DNA from 3 places in the Enterobacter chinensis genome. Region 3 is predicted to be linked to each of the others. Evidence: predicted binding sites of a transcription regulator. Region 3 holds the regulator's gene; each other region holds the start of a gene.
The links. Region 3 encodes CRP, which controls carbon source genes, mostly activating them, when cyclic AMP is high. Its sites were predicted from a motif close to ATGTGANNNNNNTCACAT; they were not measured.
Positions count from the first base shown of each region.

Region 1 (6,923 bases), on a different contig from region 3:
TGTCGCCCGAGCTCAGCAGTTCGGCGATTTCGTCGAGGTTCGGCGGGTTGTTGCCGATGTGGACCATCAGCGGCAAATCGCCATTCTCTTTCTGGATGGCTTTCGCGCGCTCCAGCGGCGTAATACCGTTCTCGCCGACCACGCTGCTGCTCATGCGCGCCTTCAGGCCGACGATAAAATCGGGGTGGCGTTTCACCGCCTGTTTGACAGCGTCGGCGTCGATGTTGGCCATATTGGCCAGCTCGTTCTGCGCAATCAGCCCCACGCGGGAGATATTCAGCAGGGCAAACACCTCGGTTGAGGCTTTGCGGGTAATCTCATAGAAGTCATCTACGTCGTCGGCTCCGGTACTGCCCGCATCCACCACGGAGGTGACGCCGGTCGCAATGCCGACGCTGTCCGGTTCGTCGTGATAAATCGGGGAATTGGGGTAACAGTGGACGTGTGAGTCAATCCAGCCAGCGCTCACAAAGACTTCGCCGTTAAGCTCAACCGTTTTATGTGCGGGAGCGTCAATCTCGCCCAGCGCCGCGATCTTCCCATCCTGAATGGCGATATCGGTCAGGGTATCGTCGGTGAGGCGCGCACGGCGCAGGAGTAAATCAAACATGAGGATCTCCTGATAAGGCGGGCGCCTGAGCGCCCGCGGGTATTAAAGGGCGACCGGGAACAGCCAGCCCAACAGCATGGCACCGAGGATCGCGCCGCCGGTAATCGGCTTCTGCCAGATGTAGAACAGCAGCGCACCTAAGAGTGAACCCACGCCAATCGGAATGGAGGCGGTCATGGCGCTGAGGATAATCAACGGCCCGAGGAAGCGGCCGGAGGCGTTACCCGCGCCCATCATCACGTCTGCACCGTAGGTAGAGTTGCTCTGATTGATGGTGAACTTACGCGCCAGGATGATGACGTAGCCAATCGCCAGGCCAATTACCAGGCCGGTAATCAGCGCAGCAATGAAGTTGGTCACCGGGAACATAATGCCCGCGCCCAGCAGCAGCGCCGGAACGCCAAGACCCACGCCGGTCTGAATGGCTCCGCCGATATCAAGAATACCCACCAGCGAGCCTTCGATAATACGGGCGAACAGGAAGCTTGCGCCGAACGCCGCGACCGCGCCGTAGACGCCGGTATCAATCCCCGCCTTCAGCATCGCCACGAAGGCCACTTCGTTAAACGCGCCGATGCCGTAGAGGTAGTACATATGCGTCCCGGCAAACACGCCGGAGGAGAGCAGGCCAACGAAGATCGGGAACGACCAGTCGGCATACCAAAAACCTTTATTCTGTTCCATGTAGAGGCTCCGTTATTTACCGCTGAGCGAGTTGTGGATCATGTCGAGCCAGTTCGGCACGGTCAGATGGAAGGATTCGATCATCTTCATGTCGAAGCCGCGGAAGAAGCCGCTCAGCACGAAGAGCAGGACGATAGCCGCCATCATCACTTTAGTAACGTGGTTCCAGCCGCTCTCTTCAACACCTTTACCGATCAGGATCCCCAGCACCAGGCCCGGTACGGCGTTGCCCATAATCAGCTGCGCTGCGCCGCCGAAGATGGTGGCCCAGAAGCCCGACTTTTTACCCGCGTCGATGGCCGCCAGCCAGAAGATCACCGGCATGACGGTGTTAACCAGCAGGTTTGCCGCCGGCACCAGCACCTTCACGGCGGTGACCTGAAGCGCAGCCGGCACGGAGGAGGCGGTCAGGTTCAGGAAGGTCACGACGATCATGCCGATCAGGCCGCAGGCAATCGCCATTTTGCGCGGGTCGTGCAGCGTTTCGCCGACGTTACGGTTTTTGATCATCAGTGCAGCAGCACCCCAGTTCGGGATGATGCGGTGGTCAACGTCCTGTGTGAAAGCCCCTGCGGCCACGGAAGAGGCCCAGGCGTTAAAGAAGAAACCTAACCCAAAGGAGAAGTGGGACGCCGGATCCCCTTCACAGGAGTTCAGTTCCCCTAACGTACGAAACGCGCCCATACCCTGTGTGGTAGGCGCATGAAACATGCGTGCAGCCCCGGCTCCGACACCGACGCCAACCAGGCCGCCAATGATGAGCGATTTTATTAATATAATTAAGAACATCAGTCTGCCCTTTTATGAATAATCAGCGTTGCGTGACGAAATCCACCTGGTCGAGATTGATGGCGGTCACGTTGACGGTCACATCCAGCTCCACGCTGTAGGTGCGTCTTTCCCGGCGCAAAAAGAAGAACAGAAACGCTTCTTTACGCACCGCTTCTTGCGCCTGAACGACCTGCACATCCTGTGGCTCAATACGCAGTAAGATATGCGGTGAGGCTTTCATCACCGCGGCCTGAACGTGGTTGAGCGCGTCAGCAAAGGCGCGCGCTTTGGCGTCGCCTTTGCCCTTCACTCTCACCGTGGTTGTGAACTGTTCTTTCATGCTTATGCGCCGTATTTTTTCTGCCACGCCTGCACCAGACGCTCGCCCAGCTCTTCTTTATCCATAAAGCCAAAGCCCAGCACGTTGCAGCCTTCGTTGATGGCGGTCACGCCCTCTTCCACGGAACGCATGCCGTATTTGGCTTTGTAGCCATATTTGGTCTGAGCAGTAATTGCGCCCGCGCCGCCGCTGCCGCAGAAGGAGATGCCGAAGGTGGCGTTTTCCGCTTTCATCACGTCACCGAGCTTCATATCGGCAGCCATACCCGGTACGACAACCGCGCGTCCACCTGCTTTTTCCACACCCGCGGCCACTTTCTGACCTTTGCCCAGGCGATCGCCAATCACGACTGTAATCTGTTCCATGTGTTGCTCCTTAAAGGTTGTCTTTCGCGACTTCGAAGTGAACGGAGAGCAGCCAGGCTTCTTCATCAGGAAGGTTGCCAAACTGCGCTACCACTTCACGGGCAAGTTGCATTGAATCGGGTGAAATTTCGTCGAACAGCTCCGCTTCAACCTCCGGCAGCGGCTCGCCGGTCACGGACCGGTGCGCCATTGCGCGAACGTGGGAGGTGAGCATCTGCTCCTGTACTGCATTGGGGATGATGTCGTGCCGGGCCAGCAGGGCATAAACCTGCTGCAGCATAGTGTTCGCGAGCTGCTCTGTTTGCACTGTCTGTTCCCCAACGTCGTTCATTACCGCTCCGTTAATCACTGGTCTTACCCCGTTAATGGCTCTGGAATAAAACTAACGTTGAGGGGGAATTGTTTGTAGCGAGTTGTTTTCCACTTCGAAGTGGAAAGGCGAGCCGCAGCAGTGATCTGTGCCACATAAATGCGCTGAATATGGATAAAACTCTGGATTTACGTGATGAATATCACGCTATCGCGCGGCAAATAAGGGGTAAGCGAAGCGGAAAAGATTCCGAGCGGGCTCGTAGAAATGTGATGTGGATAAGGTTTTCTTATGGGGATTCGCTAGAGTGGCGACGGGTGCTTGAGACTGACCGTCTCAGGCATGGGACGGAAAGTGGAAAGCCCCTACCTGAATTTAAATCAGGACGGGGCTGTAAACGACACGTCTAGCCACGTGATGTTTGCTACCTCGCCCGCTTTAAAGCAAGGAGGCATCCATGAAACGCAGAAACCCAAGTATCGGGGTTCTGATGATTATTTCTTTGACAATAATCATCTTAACGCTGGTGACGAGGAAAACACTGTGCGAGATCCGTTTTCGAAACGGCTCGCTTGAAGTGACAGCGCGGATGGATTGTCGCTCCGGCCGGTAGGGAGCAAAGATGCGGGGGCGCGTAATGCGCCTCCGCATACGGAGGAAGGACGTACAGCTCAGGCACCCAATTAACGATACTTTTTGTGATACGTGTTGCGCGTAGTCACAAACTGCTCGGCCGCCGCCTGGGCTTCTTTCACTTTACCTTCATTTGCCAGCTTCAGCGCACCGTCGATCTGGCCGACCAGCACGTCAAAGCCGTGGCGGTAATCTTTCATCTCTGCACTGTCCGCCGCTTTGCTTTCCAGCTTTGGCGGTGTCGCTTTTTGGGCGTCCAGCGCTGCTTCACGCATTTTGGTCAGTGCGTCTTTCATTTCAGCCGCATTGTCCGTTTTCTGCACCACCTTCAGGTTTTGACCGAGGATGCCCATGTCGTCTTCAAGATCGGCAGCAAACGCAGAAGAGCCAAGAACCAGCGTTGAAGCCGCGACGATCGCTAACAGATGTTTACGCATTGCTCACTTCCTTTTTTATTATTAAGAAAACGCTATCTCTATTGTCATTGTCCGGCGATTTTCATTTCCGGCAGTAATACAGAACCACACTGTATATTGCTGCGTGTTTCAATATCGTTACCGACCGTAACGATGTTGCGCCACATGTCCTTCAGGTTTCCCGCAATCGTAATTTCGCTCACCGGATATTGGATTTCGCCGTTTTCCACCCAGAAGCCCGCCGCACCGCGAGAGTAATCCCCGGTGATGCCGCTTACGCCCTGGCCCATCAGCTCGGTCACCACCAGACCGGTGCCCATCTCTTTCAGCATCTGCTCAAAGTTGAGGCCCTGTCCCGCAATCCGCCAGTTATGGATACCGCCCGCATGACCGGTGCTTTTCAGCCCCAGCTTGCGCGCAGAGTAGTTGGTCAGCAGCCACTGGGTCAGCACGCCGTCTTTGATGATATCGCGACGTTCGGTACGCACGCCTTCGCTGTCGAACGGCGTGGAGGCCAGCCCTTTCAGCAGGTGCGGATGCTCTTCGATAGTCAGCCATTCCGGCAGGATCTGCTTGCCCAGCGAGTCGAGCAGGAATGTCGATTTACGGTAAACGGAGCCACCCGCGATAGCGCCCACCAGATGGCCAAACAGACCGGTCGCCACTTCATTGGCAAAAATCACCGGGGCCTTCATGGTGGAGAGTTTACGCGGCGACAGGCGTGACAGCGTGCGTTCGGCGCACTCTTTACCGACCCACTCCGGAGACTGTAAATCCCCCAGCGCGCGGCCAATGGTGTAGGCGTAGTCGCGTTCCATGTCGCCGTTCTCTTCGGCGATCACGCAGCTGGAGAGTGAGTGGCGGGTGGAGCAGTAGCCCTGCAGCATGCCGTGGCTGTTGCCGAAGACTTTGATGCCGTAGTGGCTGTTAAAGCTGCCGCCTTCGGTATTGGTAATACGTTTATCAGCCTGCAGGGAAGCCTGCTCTGCGCGTGCAGCCAGTTCAATCGCTTCGTCCGGCGTGACCTCTGCCGGGTGGAAAAGATCGAGATCCGGCGCGTCAAACGCCAGCAGATCTTTATCCGCCACGCCTGCGTAAGGGTCTGGCGAGGTGTAACGTGCAATATCCAGCGCCGCCTGCACCGTACGGGCGATGGCATCCGGACTGAGATCGGTAGATGACGCACTGCCTTTGCGATTCTGGTGATAGACCGTGATCCCCAGCGCGCCATCGCTGTTGAATTCGACATTCTCCACCTCGCCAAAGCGGGTGCTCACGCTAATGCCGGTGGTTTTGCTGACCGCCACTTCGGCGCCATCTGATTTTTCTGAAGCAAGCATCAGCGCGGTGGAGACGGCTTCTTCCAGAATCTTACGCTGCGCTTCAACTTGTGAGGTTACTTTCATCGCAAATGCCATACTGTAAGAGAGAGTTATCTGAAGTCTAACAGAGAACCGTTTTTCAGTGCGCGTCTTAACTGGTAACATTAGCCTCTTTTTTTAAGGAGCCTGACATGACTAAGCAGCCCGAAGACTGGCTCGACGACGTTCCCGGTGATGACATCGAAGACGAAGATGATGAGATCATCTGGGTCAGTAAAAGTGAAATTAAACGTGACGCCGAAGAGTTAAAACAGCTTGGCGGAGAACTGGTAGAACTGGGTAAAAACGCGCTGGATAAGATCCCGCTCGACCAGGATCTGCGTGATGCCATTGAACTGGCACAGAAAATCAAAAAAGAAGGCCGTCGTCGCCAGCTTCAGCTTATCGGTAAAATGCTGCGTCAGCGCGACGTCGATCCGATCCGCCAGGCGCTGGACAAGCTGAAAAACCGCCACAACCAGCAGGTTGCGTTTTTCCATAAGCTTGAGCAGATCCGCGATCGTCTGATTGAACAGGGTGATGATGCCGTACCGGAAGTGCTGAACCTTTGGCCGGATGCTGACCGTCAGCAGCTGCGTTCCTTGATCCGCAACGCGAAGAAAGAGAAAGAAGGGAATAAGCCGCCGAAGTCTGCGCGCCTGATTTTCCAGTATCTGCGCGAGCTGTCTGAGAACGAAGAGTAATCTGTGCGGTTGTGCGCCGGATGGCGGCGTAAACGCCTTATCCGGCCTACAAGGTCGTGCAGTGTGTAGGCCCGGTAAGCGCTAGCGCCACCGGGCTCTTTTGTTACTCAGCGGCCTCGGCTTTCTTCGCCAGACCATCCAGCAGCTTCTGATGGATCCCACCAAAACCGCCGTTGCTCATGACCAGAATATGGTCGCCGGGCTGGGCCGCTTTCACCACCATGTCCGCAAGCACATCCACATCCGCACTCCAGTGCGCAGGCTGAATGCAGGCATCGGCCACTTCAGCCACCTGCCACGGAATATGCTGCGGCTGCAGCAGGAAGACCTCATCGGCGCGTCCTAATGACGGCGCGAGATCGTCTTTGCAGATGCCCATCTTCATGGTGTTCGAGCGTGGTTCCAGCACCGCCAGAATGCGCGCGGTACCGCCGACTTTGCCGCGCAGGGCCGCAAGCGTCGCCAGAATCGCCGTTGGGTGGTGTGCGAAATCGTCATACACCGTGACGCCGTGGGCTTCACCGCGCAGTTCCAGACGGCGACGGGCATTGATAAACGAGCCCAGCGCATTAGCCGCATCCGCAGGCTGAACGCCCACATGGCGTGCGGCCGCGATCGCCATCAGGCCGTTGTGCATGTTGTGTTCGCCCACCAGGCCCCACTTCACCTCACCCACTTTTTCACCGTCGAGCAGCACTTCCCACTCAGAGGCATCGGCGTTAAGTTTTT
Region 1 covers NZ_JARDVI010000005.1:373,191-380,113, forward strand. The annotation lists gene PYW49_RS16880 (amidohydrolase/deacetylase family metallohydrolase) at 1-610, opposite strand, end outside; gene PYW49_RS16885 (DUF4310 family protein) at 653-1,294, opposite strand; gene PYW49_RS16890 (DUF4311 domain-containing protein) at 1,307-2,083, opposite strand; gene PYW49_RS16895 (DUF4312 family protein) at 2,106-2,405, opposite strand; gene PYW49_RS16900 (SFCGS family glycine-rich protein) at 2,408-2,770, opposite strand; gene PYW49_RS16905 (glycine dehydrogenase) at 2,781-3,119, opposite strand; gene PYW49_RS16910 (Hok/Gef family protein) at 3,571-3,693, shown strand; gene cybC (cytochrome b562) at 3,764-4,150, opposite strand; gene pmbA (metalloprotease PmbA) at 4,195-5,547, opposite strand; gene yjgA (ribosome biogenesis factor YjgA) at 5,643-6,194, shown strand; gene mpl (UDP-N-acetylmuramate:L-alanyl-gamma-D-glutamyl-meso-diaminopimelate ligase) at 6,298-6,923, opposite strand, start outside.
Region 1: a site for CRP is predicted at 3,220-3,237, ahead of PYW49_RS16905 (glycine dehydrogenase). Genes of this name have one in related genera too.

Region 2 (6,923 bases), on a different contig from region 3:
CACGACGCAGGCACCAATCAGGCCCGCATTGGCACCGCGGGTGCTGCGGAAGAACGGGGCGTAAAATGCGATAACGGCCACCACTGAAATAGACAGGCGAATGGCGCGGGTAAAGAACGAGAGCTTCAGTACTTCAGGCACCAGCAGAACAAAAATCAGCGGCAGGAAACCAATCAGAAGAGAGATCCAGCGGGTGGCTTTAAACTCCTGCTCGGGCGTCGGGTTGCGCATCGGCACGTAAAAGTCTTTTACCACCAGGGAGGCGATGGCCAGCGCAACGGTACTGACGCTGACGAAGATGGACGCCACCAGAGAGGTGGTCACCACGCCGGCCAGCCACGGGTTCATATCCTGCAGGAAAATCGGCATCGCATAGAGGCTGTCGATCTCCGGGTGCAGGTATTTTGCCGCCACGCCAATCACCGCGATGGCCAGCGCAATCGGCAGGCAGAAGAAGAAGGCGACCCAGGTGGAACGCTTAGCGGATTTCACGTCTTTGGTGGAGGAAATCGCCTGAATGACAAACTGGGTACAGAAGATGGAGCCGATGGTGCCAATCAGCCACGCGAAAATGGTCGTCGCGCCGATGTTGCCATCCCAGGTCCAGTAGAAGTCCGGCATGTTTTCAATCATCGGCGTAAAACCGCCGGTTTTCGACAGCGCAAAGCCCATAATAGCGAGGATGCCGAAGTATTTCAGCGCGCTGTGCAGCACCGTAACCCAGGCCACGCCCTTCATGCCGCCAAAGGCGAAATAGAAGGTACTGACAATGGCCGTAATGAAGGCGGCAACAGGGAGATTGACTTTCAATACCGTGGAAATGGCCGCTGCGCCGCTAACGTAATTCCCCACGTTAACCAGCAGAAGGGCGTAAATCATGATGATGGAGATAATGTTTTTGGTGCTGTTACCGTATTTTTCAGCAATCGCACCCGAGATGGTGATTTTCCCGGTGTTGTATATGCGCTTTACCAGCAACAGCCCAAAGAGCGGGAAGCCAATCGCGGCCCCGATAACGGACCATGACGCGGCAAACCCGTCTTCAAACGCCGCCTGCGCGGTGCCGATGGTGGATTTAGCGCCAATATACTCGGACATCAACAGGATCCCGACGATAAACGCCGGCATTGCGCGGGAGCCTTCCATAAAGTCCCCGGAGTTTTTACTGCGGATCCGGAAGGTCAGCCAGGTGGTGAACAGGATGTAGGCAATGACTATGCCCACAATAATCAGGGTATCTTCAGCGGTAAAATTATTCATCTTTGCCTCTCTTCAGGGCGAGTGAATCCTGGGCACCTCAGGCACCCGGTATTCTTATGGACGAAACCAACGCCGGTTAATTCAGTGACGTTGTCACTATTCGACGTATCTCTTCAAGCTGCTGTTCGTTAAACGCCACGGCATAGCGGCTTTCGCCGACCTCTTCTCCCATAATCTGCAGCGCTTTTTTGACGGCGGCAGGCGAAAACGCCACGTTGTACAGCTCTGTGCGCAGCTGAGTGACGCTATCCTGCGCCAGCCGGGAACCTTCGATATCACCCGCGTTAAAGCGTGACCAGATGGCGTTGATGGCCGCTGGCGCCACGTTCGCCAGCCCGGAAATACAGGCTGAACATCCGTCAACGAAACCCTGGTGGATCAGTGAATCCGGACCGTTGAGCACGTCGAACCCGTCAATGTCGCTTACCGCATTGAGGAATCCGCGCAGGCTCTCGTAGCTTCCTGCGCTGTCTTTAATACCGATGATGTTGGGATGCCCGGCCAGCGTGCGTGCGGTCACGGGCTCTATGATGTTGCCGGTACGCGCCGGTATGTTGTACAGAAATACCGGTACGTCCAGCGCGTCGGCGATCGCGGTGTAGTGCGCCACAAGCTCAGCCTGCTTTAGCGGCACGAAGTAAGGGGTAATGACGGATACGGCATCGACGCCCAGCATGGCGATCTGTTTCCCCAGACGGATGGTTTCGCGGGTTGAGATCTCCCCAATGTGCCCCACGACCGGCGCGCGCCCGGCAACCGCCTCCACACAGGTACGGGTGACGGCGATTTTTTCCTCTTCGTTCAGCACGAAGAACTCGCCGTTGGTGCCACCGCAGAAAATGCCGTTGCCCGCGCTGAGCTGACGATCGAGCTGTCGTTTAAGACCCGACAGATTCAGCGCGCCTTCCGTGTCAAAGGGGGTCACGATGGCCGTCAGCACGCCCCTGATTGTGTTACGCATTTCTCACTCCTTCGATATTAATGTTGGGGAAACAGCGTCCGGTAAATTGCCTGCACCTCGTCGTGGTTGACCTGGTAAGGGGCGTTGTTCATTAACCGTTTAACGTTAAGGGCCGCATCGCTCAGTGCGGCGATGTCCTCGCGTGGGACACCCAGCGTCTCCAGGTTGTCCGGCAGGTTGAGCCTGCGCACCAGTGCGGCAAAGTATTCCACCAGCGCGTGGGATTTATCTTCGTCTGATAGCGTCGTCTCCGCGCCGGGCACCAAATTCCAGACTTGCGCAAATTTCGTCACGCAGTGGGGACGAACCGCGCGCATGCAGGGCGCCAGGAGAATGGCGTTGGCGACGCCGTGCGGCAGGTGATATTTGCCGCCGAGCGGATAGGAAAGGGCGTGAACCAGATGCGTGCCGGCGTGCGCAATGGCGACCCCGCCGTAGTAAGACGCCCACAGCATCTCCAGCTTCGCCATCAGATTGCCCGGTTCGGCGCAGGCCGTTTCAATGTTGCTGAGCAGCTTAGACAGGCCCATCAGCGCGGCGTTATCGCTGACCGGGTTGGCGACCGTTGAGGTGAAACACTCTATCAGATGGCACAGGGCATCAATCCCGGTGGATGAGGCAATGTGCGCGGGCATGCTGGTCGTCAGCTCCGGCAGCAGGGCGACGTAATCGGGCAGCAGCACGGGGGAGATAATGCCCACTTTCGTGTTTTGCTCCGGTATGGCCAGAATGGCATTCGGCGTCGCTTCCGAACCGGTTCCGGCAGTAGCCGGGATCAGCAACGAGGAGATACGCGCCACGGGTTTTGTTCCCGCCAGCAGGCTGTCCAGCCCCGGTGACTGCGGGTGGCAGAGCACCGAAAGCAGTTTGGCCACATCCAGTACGCTCCCCCCGCCTAGCCCGACGACCAGACCAAACGTTCCCGTTAACCCGGCGAGCAGCTGGCTCACATCATGGTGGGAGGGTTCAGGCGGCACCGTGTCAATAATCGTGACGCGGCGGTTGTCCTCTTCGAGGATCGCGCGGATCTGCTTCGCCGCCTCCAGACGCGCAATATTGCCGTCCGTCACCAGCAAGAGCTGCGTTTTATCAGTAAGTAACGGCCTGATGGCGGCGATAGCATTCGCGCCGCTAATAATGGTGCTGTTGATCGTACCCACACTTTTCTCCTGTCTCTGTGCCCATGATTGATTTCGCTCAAATAAGACGCTTCATGGTCATCGTGTGGCTAAATTTATAATTTATTCGCAAACTGATTAACTTGATCTTGCTCACATATAATCAATCATGATTGAATATAATCATTAACAGGAAAGGCGAACCCGGAGTGGGGATGAAAGTGAACAATCTGTACAGAGAGGTGGTGGTCGTCGCGGATGACTTTACCGGCGCTAACGATGCCGGCGTCAGCCTGGCGCTGTGCGGCAAAAAAGTCAGCGTGGCGTTTCATACGCCTTTAACCCAGCCGACCGATGCGCTGATCGTCAATACCGATTCCCGGGCGCTGCGGGCATCGCAGGCGGCGGAAAAGGTGGCCGCTCTCGGGGCGGATATCGCAAATGCCCGCTGGCTCATCAAAAAGATGGATTCCACGCTGCGCGGCAACGCGGGGGCTGAGTCACAGGCCCTGAAGGCATTAAGCGGCAAGCGACAGGTGATTATTGCCCCGGCATATCCTGCGGCAGGGCGCATCACGCGGCACGGCAGGTGTCTGGTAAACGGCATTCCGGTGAATGAAACCGAATTTGCCAGCGATCCCAAAACGCCCGTCCCGTCTGCCGCTATTGCTGACCTGTTTACCGACGTGAGCGTTAAAAACGTGACCGTGAGGACGCTGACAGCCGAACTGGCGCAAGGAACGGAGTGGCTCATCGTTGATTCACAGACCGACGAGGAGCTGGACGCCATTATCAGCGCCGCGCTGGGCTGCGCGCAGACGCCGCTGCTGGTGGGCTCGGCCGGGCTGTGCGATGCGCTGGCCCGTCATCTGGCCCCGGCCCGACACAAACAGCTGCTTGCCGTGGTGGGCTCAATGAGTGAGATCGCTCAACAACAAATTACGCGGGCTAAAGGTATGACGGGCGTCGTGTCGGTATTCATCAATGTGAATGACGCGCTGCGCGGCGACGCGGACGGGTATCTCGAACAGATTGCGCAGGTGCTTCAGTCTGGCCATCACTGCATTGTGCATACCTGCGCGGGCCAGGAGGCTCGCCATCAGGTGGAGCAACTCTGTCAGCTGCATCACGTCACCCGCGCAGGCCTGGGCGAAAAAATCTGTACGTTTTTAGGCGAATTAACCCGACAGGTGCTTGCGGTGCACGAACCGGACGCGCTGTACGTCTCCGGAGGCGATGTGGCGATGGCTGTCGCCAGGGCACTTGATGCCCGCGGGTTTGAAATTACCGGGTGCATCGCACAGTGCGTACCGGTCGGACAATTTCTGGGTTGTAGCTGGCAGCGGCCGGTAATGACCAAAGCAGGGGGCTTCGGAAAGGAAGAGACACTGCTTGAGGTTTTGCATTTTATCGAGGAGAGACTGAGTGACTAAAATCATCGCTGTAACCATGGGTGACCCGGCCGGCATTGGCCCGGAAATCATTATCAAATCCCTCACCGGGGGCGAGCTGTCAGGGGCGCCTGTCGTGGTGGTGGGCTGCGCCAGAACGCTGCAGCGGGTGCTGGAGAAAGGGATCGCCGGGCAGGCGGATATGCGTATTATCGACGCGGTGAGCGACGCGCATTTTGCCCCGGGCGTGATTAACGTGCTTGACGAACCGCTTGCGGATCCTGATGCACTAAAGCCGGGCGTCGTGCAGCCTGCGGCAGGGGATCTGGCCTATCGCTGCGTGAAGCGTGCCACCGAACTGGCGATGGCGGGCAAGGTGAAGGCTATCGCGACGGCGCCGCTGAATAAAGAGGCACTGCACCAGGCCGGTCACCTTTATCCAGGGCATACCGAGCTGCTGGCGCACCTGACCAACAGCAAAGATTACGCCATGGTGCTGTATACCGATAAGCTTAAGGTGATTCACATCACCACCCACATTGCGCTGCGCAAATTCCTTGATACGCTCAATCAGGATCGGGTAAAAACCGTGATTGGCATTGCGGATAGCTTCCTGAAACGCGTCGGGTTCGAGCATCCTCGCATTGCCGTTGCCGGCGTCAACCCGCATGCGGGGGAGAACGGCCTGTTTGGTGATGAAGAGATCAAGATTGTCGGCCCGGCCGTTAAGGCGATGAAAGCGCAGGGGTTAAACGTCACCGGACCGTGTCCGCCGGATACGGTATTTATGCAATGTCACGAAGGAATGTATGACATGGTCGTTGCGATGTATCACGATCAGGGGCATATTCCGCTAAAATTACTCGGCTTTTACGACGGGGTGAATATCACCGCCGGCTTGCCGTTTATCCGTACCTCAGCAGACCACGGAACCGCGTTCGATATTGCATGGACCGGTAAAGCCAAGTCTGAGAGCATGACGGTGTCTATTCAGTTGGCTATGCAAATCACACGGGAATGATATGAAGGGATATAACCGGTTAGAGCAGATAATGGATTACCTGAAAGGGCACAATCTGGTGACGGTGGATCAGCTGGTGGCGATTACCGATGCCTCGCCGGCGACGATTCGTCGGGATTTGATCAAGCTCGATCAGGAAGGGGTGATCAGCCGTACCCATGGCGGGGTCACTCTCAACCGGTTTATTCCTTCCCAGCCCACGACGCATGAAAAAATGCAGCGCAGCCTGGCGGAAAAGCACGCCATCGCCAGCGCGGCCGCGAGCTTTGTTAAAGCAGGTGACGCCATTGTGCTCGATGCCGGTACCACGATGATTGAACTCGCGCGCCAGCTGACGCATCTGCCGCTTCGCGTGATCACCAGCGACTTGCACATCGCGCTGTTTCTCTCGGAGTTCCGCCAGATTGAGGTGACGATTATCGGCGGACGTATCGATGATTCGAGCCAGTCCTGCATCGGTGAACACGGGCGTCGCTTGCTACAAAACGTCTGGCCGGACGTGGCTTTTGTCAGCTGTAACGGATGGGATATCACCCGCGGCATAACGTCGCCAACGGAAGAGAAGGCCGCGCTGAAGCGTGATTTACTTGCCAATGCAAAACGTCGCGTGCTGCTGGCGGACAGCTCCAAGTACGGTGCCTGGTCGTTGTTTAACGTGGCGCATCTTAATTCGCTCACGGATATTGTCACCGACAGCAGACTGGATGAGACGACGCAGGCGCAGCTTCGGGAGCTGGATATCCCGCTGACGCTGGCGTCATGACATAAGTTAATACTATGAAGCACCCCGGCAGGCCTGCGCTATGTTCAAATTTAGTCTCAAAAAAAAAGCAAGGAGCCTGCCATGTATTCCATTACCTCTGAATCTGCACGTCACCCGGACATTCTCAAACTGATCGCGGCGCTTGACCGCTACCAGAGCGAGCTCTATCCCGCCGAAAGCAATCATCTGCTCGACCTGGCTGCGCTGCCGGAAGCCTCGCTTATCCTGATGGTCATTCGCGACCAGCAGCTTCAGGCGGTCGGCTGTGGGGCCATTGTGCTCAACGGCGACGGAACGGGGGAGATGAAGCGGGTCTATATCGACCCAGCTCATCGGGGGCAACATCTCGGCGAAACGCTGCTGGCCGCCCTGGAAGATGAGGCCCTGAGCCGTCATTGCCATACGGTAC
Region 2 covers NZ_JARDVI010000001.1:572,416-579,338, forward strand. The annotation lists gene PYW49_RS02865 (sodium:solute symporter family protein) at 1-1,260, opposite strand, end outside; gene PYW49_RS02870 (dihydrodipicolinate synthase family protein) at 1,337-2,221, opposite strand; gene PYW49_RS02875 (iron-containing alcohol dehydrogenase) at 2,239-3,381, opposite strand; gene dtnK (D-threonate kinase) at 3,555-4,772, shown strand; gene PYW49_RS02885 (D-threonate 4-phosphate dehydrogenase) at 4,765-5,751, shown strand; gene PYW49_RS02890 (DeoR/GlpR family DNA-binding transcription regulator) at 5,753-6,514, shown strand; gene PYW49_RS02895 (GNAT family N-acetyltransferase) at 6,596-6,923, shown strand, end outside.
Region 2: a site for CRP is predicted at 3,481-3,498, ahead of PYW49_RS02875 (iron-containing alcohol dehydrogenase). Genes of this name have one in related genera too.

Region 3 (6,923 bases):
TGATCCTCTCTGCAAAAGTTCTGCCATAACCTTCTTCAACACGGGCGATACTCGCCCGTGTTGTGACCCTCCCTGCGAAAGCGCGTTTTGCTGCTTATACTTGTGGCAAACGGACTATTCAGGGAGGCGTTAAGTGAAAAAACTCACCGACAAGCAAAAATCCCGTCTCTGGGAGCAGCAGCGTAACGTCAATCTACAGGCCAGTTGTCTCCTTGAAAAAGGTAATGGTCCCTCAGAACCCCATATTGAGACACTGGAGCTTGGGCCTCCCGCGCCCGGGTTACCCCATCTGTGCCTTATTCATCGCCATCTGTATCGCAGTGAAATGAAGCGGGCAGGCGAGTTCCGAACCGATGATATTTTTAAAGGTGATATTCCGTTCTGCCATTTCGAATACATCGAGAAGATGGGCAATGAACTGATGGCGGCGCTTGAAAGCGAAAAGTATCTTGTGGGCCTTGAGAAGGCGGCTTTTGTTGACAAAGTTAGTCATTACTACTGTGAAATCAATATGCTGCATCCTTTTATGCGCGGCAACGGCATTGCCCAACGCGTTTTCTTTGAGCAACTGGCACTCCACGCGGGTTACTCACTGGACTGGCGCGATATCGATCCCGAGCTGTGGGTGGCCGCTAATCGAAGTGGCGCAACGGGAGATTTAACCGCGTTAAACGCTATCTTTGCCAAAGTTGTGAGCGAAGCGCGGGAATCTGAGTAGAATAGGGCGGCATTTTTTTCGGGAGCCGCCATGATTCTGCTGATTGATAACTACGATTCCTTCACCTGGAACCTTTACCAGTATTTTTGTGAACTGGGTGCTGAGGTGGTTGTCCGCCGCAATGACGAGATCGATCTCGCCGATATTGAGACGCTGGCTCCGCAGAAAATCGTGATTTCACCGGGGCCGTGTACGCCGTCAGAATCGGGTATTTCTCTTGACGTTATCCGACATTATGCCGGCAAGCTACCGATCCTGGGCGTTTGCCTGGGCCATCAGGCGATTGCCCAGGCGTTTGGTGCCACCATCGTGCGCGCTGCGAAAGTGATGCACGGTAAAACCTCTCCGATCGCTCACGCCGGTACCGGGGTATTCACGGGTCTCAATAATCCTTTGACCGTGACGCGATACCATTCGCTGGTGATTGACCCACCGACGTTGCCTGACTGTTTTGACGTGACCGCCTGGAGCGATACGCAGGAGATCATGGGGATTCGTCACCGAGTATGGGATCTCGAAGGCGTGCAATTCCATCCGGAAAGTATTCTCAGCGAACAGGGGCACGCACTGCTGGCAAATTTCCTCAATCGCTGAATATCTGTTGCCTTGCTGTGATTTTTTATGCATATTTTGTGATTATATTTTCACAATCAATGTGACATAAAATGGATGGGCATGACATGGCAACTGAACAACCAGCAATTACCCGCGCGACATTCGATGAAGTGATTCTGCCGATTTATGCACCGGCTGAGTTTATCCCGGTGAAGGGGAAAGGCAGCCGCGTCTGGGATCAGCAGGGTAAAGAGTACGTGGATTTCGCGGGCGGGATTGCGGTAACGGCGCTCGGTCATTGCCATCCTGCGCTGGTGGACGCGCTGAAAAGTCAGGGCGAAACCCTGTGGCACACCAGCAACGTGTTCACCAACGAACCGGCGCTGCGTCTTGGCCGCAAGATCATTGATGCCACGTTTGCCGAGCGCGTGCTGTTTATGAACTCCGGCACCGAAGCTAACGAAACCGCCTTCAAGCTGGCGCGCTACTACGCAACCACGCGCCACAGTCCGTACAAAACCAAAATCATCGCCTTCCATAATGCCTTCCATGGGCGCTCATTCTTTACCGTCTCCGTTGGCGGTCAGCCGAAGTATTCCGACGGGTTTGGGCCGAAACCAGCTGACATTATCCACGTGCCGTTTAACGATCTGCATGCGGTGAAAGCGGTGATGGACGATCACACTTGCGCGGTGGTGGTTGAGCCTATTCAGGGTGAAGGCGGCGTGACCGCGGCAACCCCGGAATTCCTGAAAGGTCTGCGCGAGCTGTGCGACAAGCATCAGGCGCTGCTGGTCTTTGATGAAGTGCAGAGCGGGATGGGGCGTACCGGCGATCTCTTCGCTTACATGCACTACGGCGTGACGCCAGATATTCTGACCAGCGCCAAAGCGCTCGGCGGCGGTTTCCCGGTGAGTGCGGTACTGACCACTCAGGACATCGCTTCGGCGTTCCACGTGGGGTCGCATGGTTCTACCTATGGCGGTAACCCGTTGGCCTGCGCCATTGCCGGTGCGGCATTCGACATCATCAATACGCCGGCGGTGCTGAACGGTGTGAACGCAAAGCGCGAGCTGTTTGTGAAGCATTTGCAGCAGATCGATGACCAGTTCGACGTGTTCAGCGAGATCCGCGGCATGGGCCTGTTGATTGGTGCCGAGCTGAAGCCACAGTACAAAGGTCGCGCGCGCGATTTCCTGCACGCCGCCGCCCACGAAGGGGTGATGGTGTTGAATGCGGGACCGGACGTGATGCGTTTTGCGCCATCGCTGGTGGTGGAAGACAAAGACATTGAAGAAGGATTAACCCGCTTTGCCGCGGCGGTCGCGAAGATCGTTAAAGGCTAATACTCGGTTCGCTTCAACCGGCGGGTTAGCCAAATCCCGTGATGCGGACGCTGACGCCATGCCACCGACGAAATGGTGTGCATGGTGTTCAGATGCCCCAGAATGCGCTGTAAATGTTGCTCCAGGGTGCTCATAGGCCCGTGGGTTAACGTCTCCGGCGCTTCCAGAATATTCGAATCTCCCGACTCACCCGGCGAGTCATATTCCAGACGCTGCTGACAGCGCTGCAACGCAATCTCACACGACTGCAGGTAACGTTGCGCCAGGTCTGGCGTCAGCATCGTGTGCTCGCGCGCCAGCGTCGTCATGGCGTTAATATGCTCGACGATAAACTGGCTGTGGGTCACCCAGAGCTTCATGTCCGCCAGATAGTGCGAGTTAAAGCCCGGCTCCTGCATTGCCTGGTTGAGCGAGTTGAACAGGGCGTTGTGCGCCTGGTTGACCTTCATCCGCTGATAAGCCAGCGGGGAGGGCTGCGGGTCGTCGCTCAGGATCAGGCGAATGGCCTGCTGGTCGGCCTCCAGCGCGTCGTGAGCGTTCTGCCTGAGCAGCCCGCTTTGCCACTGCGGCCACAGCCAGACCATGCCGCCAAAGGCAATCAGGCAGCCGATCAGGGTATCAATCAGCCTGGCGACAATAAACTGTTCGCCATTGAGCGTGAGCAGCTGCAGTGTGTATACCGCCGTCACCGTGAAGCCCACCATCGCCCAGCCGTAGTTTTTGCGGATAATCAGGTAGCTTACCAGCGTAATCGCCAGCATCCCTGCCAGGGTATAACCTTCCGGCACGTGGAAGTGCAGCGTCACGCCCGCAATAATCAGCCCCGCCATCGTTCCGCCGGCCCGATGCAGAATACGCACCCGCGTAGCGCCGTAACCGTTCTGGGTGACAAACAGCACGGTCATTAAGATCCAGTAGGGTTTTGGCAGATGCAGCGCCATGCCCATCAGGCTGGCGGTACTGAGCATAACGCTAATTCTGGCGGCGTTGCGCAGAGCGGAAGATTTAAGAGAAAGATAGCTTCTGAGCGCGGGCAATAACGGAAGCCGCTTTTGCTTATCCGCCATCAGATCGCGGGGGTAAAGCGGGCGCTGTGTACGCAGCACGCGGGCGATGCGGCTGAAGTGCCAGGCGGCAAACTGGCCGACCGGGTTATCCGGATGCTGGCGCGCGATTTTCTCCAGTGCGCCGAGCTGTTTTTCCATGTTAAAGCGCGTGGGGTAGCGGTGGTAGAGAATATCGTCAGCCAGGACCCGCAGGCGCGCCGACACGGTCTGCGCGTTCCAGCGGATCACCGCTTCGGCGTGGCTGCGCTCGACCAGCTTTTGCACCTCTTGCGGGTGGTGAAGGCTAACGGAGATATGCTCCTGCAGATCCAGCCCAACCTGGAAGGTGCGCAGCAGCCGTTTGTATTCGTGGTTCTTGTTGGCGGCGAGCATATGCAGCTGCTGATAGCACTGGCTTATCAGATCCACCACCTTTTGCTGGCGCGTCAGCAGCGGCGGCAAGGATTTTTCCGGATCGGTATGCTGGGTGAGCAGGGTGTATTTGGCTTCGCAGTAATCCGCCAGCTGCACATAGAGCAGGCTCAGGGATTCACGCAGCGGCTGTTCGCGCCACAGCCAGAACCAAAACCAGTTAAACAGCCCGTACCACAGCGTTCCCAGGGCGTAGATCAGCAGCGGCTCCCACACCGGCATATTTCCGGCGAGGCTAAGCGTGAAAATGGCCGCAATCAATGAGGCGGGAAGCAGGCGGGCATGCAGCGAGCTGATTTCGGCCGTGACGCCGAGGGTCATGGCCAGCACGGTCAGAATCAGCGGCAGCGGAATATCCCGGGCAAGCAGAAGCTGTACGGCGAGGCTACAGCCCGCAAACAGGCAGCCGCCAATAATCAGGCGTTTGAAAAAGCGCTTATGCGGCGTGTCCAGACCGGCAATGTTGCAGCAGGCAGGGACGAGAGAAAACAGCAGGCCTTGCTGAAGATGTCCGAGGATCAGGCCTACGGCCACAGGAAGACATAACACCAGCGTTTGTCGCAGTGCGTAGTTAACTTCCGGGTGATAGATCAGCCTGCGCCACATGGGGAGTAGAGACAAAAACGGCGTGACACCTTGTGGTGGCACGCCGTTTAAGCGGAATTAACGCGTTCCGTAGACCACGATGGTTTTACCGTGGGCGGAGATCAGGTTTTGATCTTCCAGCATTTTCAGGATACGGCCTACTGTCTCACGGGAACAACCAACGATCTGACCAATTTCCTGACGGGTAATTTTAATTTGCATGCCGTCCGGGTGGGTCATTGCGTCTGGCTGTTTCGCCAGGTTCAGCAGGGTCTGCGCAATACGGCCGGTCACGTCCAGGAAGGCGAGGTTACCCACTTTCTCTGAGGTGACCTGCAGACGGCGCGCCATCTGGGAAGAAAGACGCATCAGGATGTCAGGGTTAACCTGAATCAGCTGACGGAACTTCTTGTAAGAAATTTCAGCCACTTCACATGCTGTCTTTGCACGAACCCAGGCGCTACGTTCCTGGCCCTCTTCAAACAGGCCCAGTTCACCGATGAAATCGCCCTGGTTCAGATAAGAAAGGATCATTTCTTTCCCTTCTTCATCTTTGATCAGCACTGCCACCGAGCCTTTAACGATGTAATACAACGTTTCCGCTTTTTCACCCTGGTGAATCAGCGTGCTCTTCGATGGGTACTTATGAATGTGGCAATGAGACAAGAACCATTCGAGAGTCGGGTCTGTTTGCGGTTTGCCAAGCACCATGCGCTGTTATCCTCTGTTATAAGCTGTCACCAGAGTCATCAGATGCATCCGGACTCTGGGGTTGCAATCGAATTCTTACCCATACCCTGGGAAGTCGGCTACCGTAACGTTTCGCAGCCAGTAAAGTTTGATGTCCTCTGCATACACGTGTAACGTCAATGTATTACTGTAGCATCCTGAGTGTTTTAGCATAGCTTTCGCCGCGTGTCTCCTGGTGTCTCGCTTCAGCATGATGCAGGTCGCCTTCCATTGCGAGAAATGTAACACACGCGTAATCTGTCACCAAAAATGCAACGTTGGAGTTCAAAAATATGCAAGCGCGCGTGAAGTGGGTTGAAGGTTTAACGTTCCTGGGCGAGTCCGCGTCAGGACACCAGATTTTGATGGATGGTAACTCCGGCGACAAAGCACCAAGCCCAATGGAAATGGTGCTGATGGCAGCAGGTGGATGCAGTGCGATTGACGTAGTGTCGATTTTGCAAAAAGGTCGTCATGACGTGACAGATTGCGAGGTTAAACTCACCTCAGAACGTCGCGAAGAGGCGCCACGCCTGTTCACCCACATTAATCTGCACTTTGTTGTCACCGGTAAAGAACTGAAAGACGCGGCGGTCTCGCGTGCGGTGGACCTGTCTGCGGAGAAGTACTGCTCTGTGGCGTTAATGCTGGAGAAAGCGGTAAAAATTACCCATTCGTATGAAGTGATCGAGGCTTAATCTTTTGGCGGGTGGCGCTGCGCTTACCCGCCCTACGGATTGTTGGCCCGGTAAGCGCAGCGCCACCGGGCAAAACTGATTATGCGATCTGCTTCCCTTCCATCAACCGCTCCACCAGCGGCGTCATGATTAATTCCATCGCCAGCACCATTTTCCCGCCCGGCACTACCAACGTATTCATGTGCGAAATAAATGAGCCCTGCAGCATCGCCAGCAGCCAGGGGTAATCGATACCTTCAAGATTGCGGAAATGGATCACCACAAAGCTCTCATCCAGGGACGGTATCGTTTTGGCGGCGAACGGGTTGGAGGTGTCCACCGTCGGCACGCGCTGGAAGTTAATGTGCGTGCGGGAGAATTGCGGCGTTAAGTAATTGATGTAGTCTTCCATTGAACGAACGACGGAATCCATCACCGCCTCGCGCGAGTGGCCGCGCTCGCTCATGTCACGCGTCAGCTTCTGGATCCACTCCAGGTTAACGATAGGGACCACCCCGACCAGCAGATCCACGTGACGCGCCACGTCGTGTTGAGGCGTGACCACGCCGCCGTGTAATCCTTCGTAAAACAGCACATCGGTGGGTTCCGGCAGCGGCTGCCAGGGGGTGAAGGTGCCCGGCACCTGATTCCAGGGCACGGCTTCATCATAGGTATGCAGATACTTGCGGGACTGCCCTTTGCCGCTCTTACCGTATTCCAGAAAGGTTTGTTCCAGCAGGCCGAAGTCATTGGCTTCCGGGCCGAAGTAGCTGATGTGTTTACCCAGATCGCGCGCCTTACGGATGGCCATGTCCATCTCCGGACGTGTGTAGCG
Region 3 covers NZ_JARDVI010000008.1:48,850-55,772, reverse strand. The annotation lists gene ppiA (peptidylprolyl isomerase A) at 1-29, shown strand, start outside; gene PYW49_RS20945 (putative adenosine monophosphate-protein transferase Fic) at 134-718, shown strand; gene pabA (aminodeoxychorismate synthase component 2) at 749-1,312, shown strand; gene argD (bifunctional acetylornithine/succinyldiaminopimelate transaminase) at 1,399-2,619, shown strand; gene PYW49_RS20930 (YccS/YhfK family putative transporter) at 2,616-4,703, opposite strand; gene crp (cAMP-activated global transcriptional regulator CRP) at 4,761-5,393, opposite strand; gene PYW49_RS20920 (OsmC family protein) at 5,705-6,109, shown strand; gene PYW49_RS20915 (phosphoribulokinase) at 6,189-6,923, opposite strand, start outside.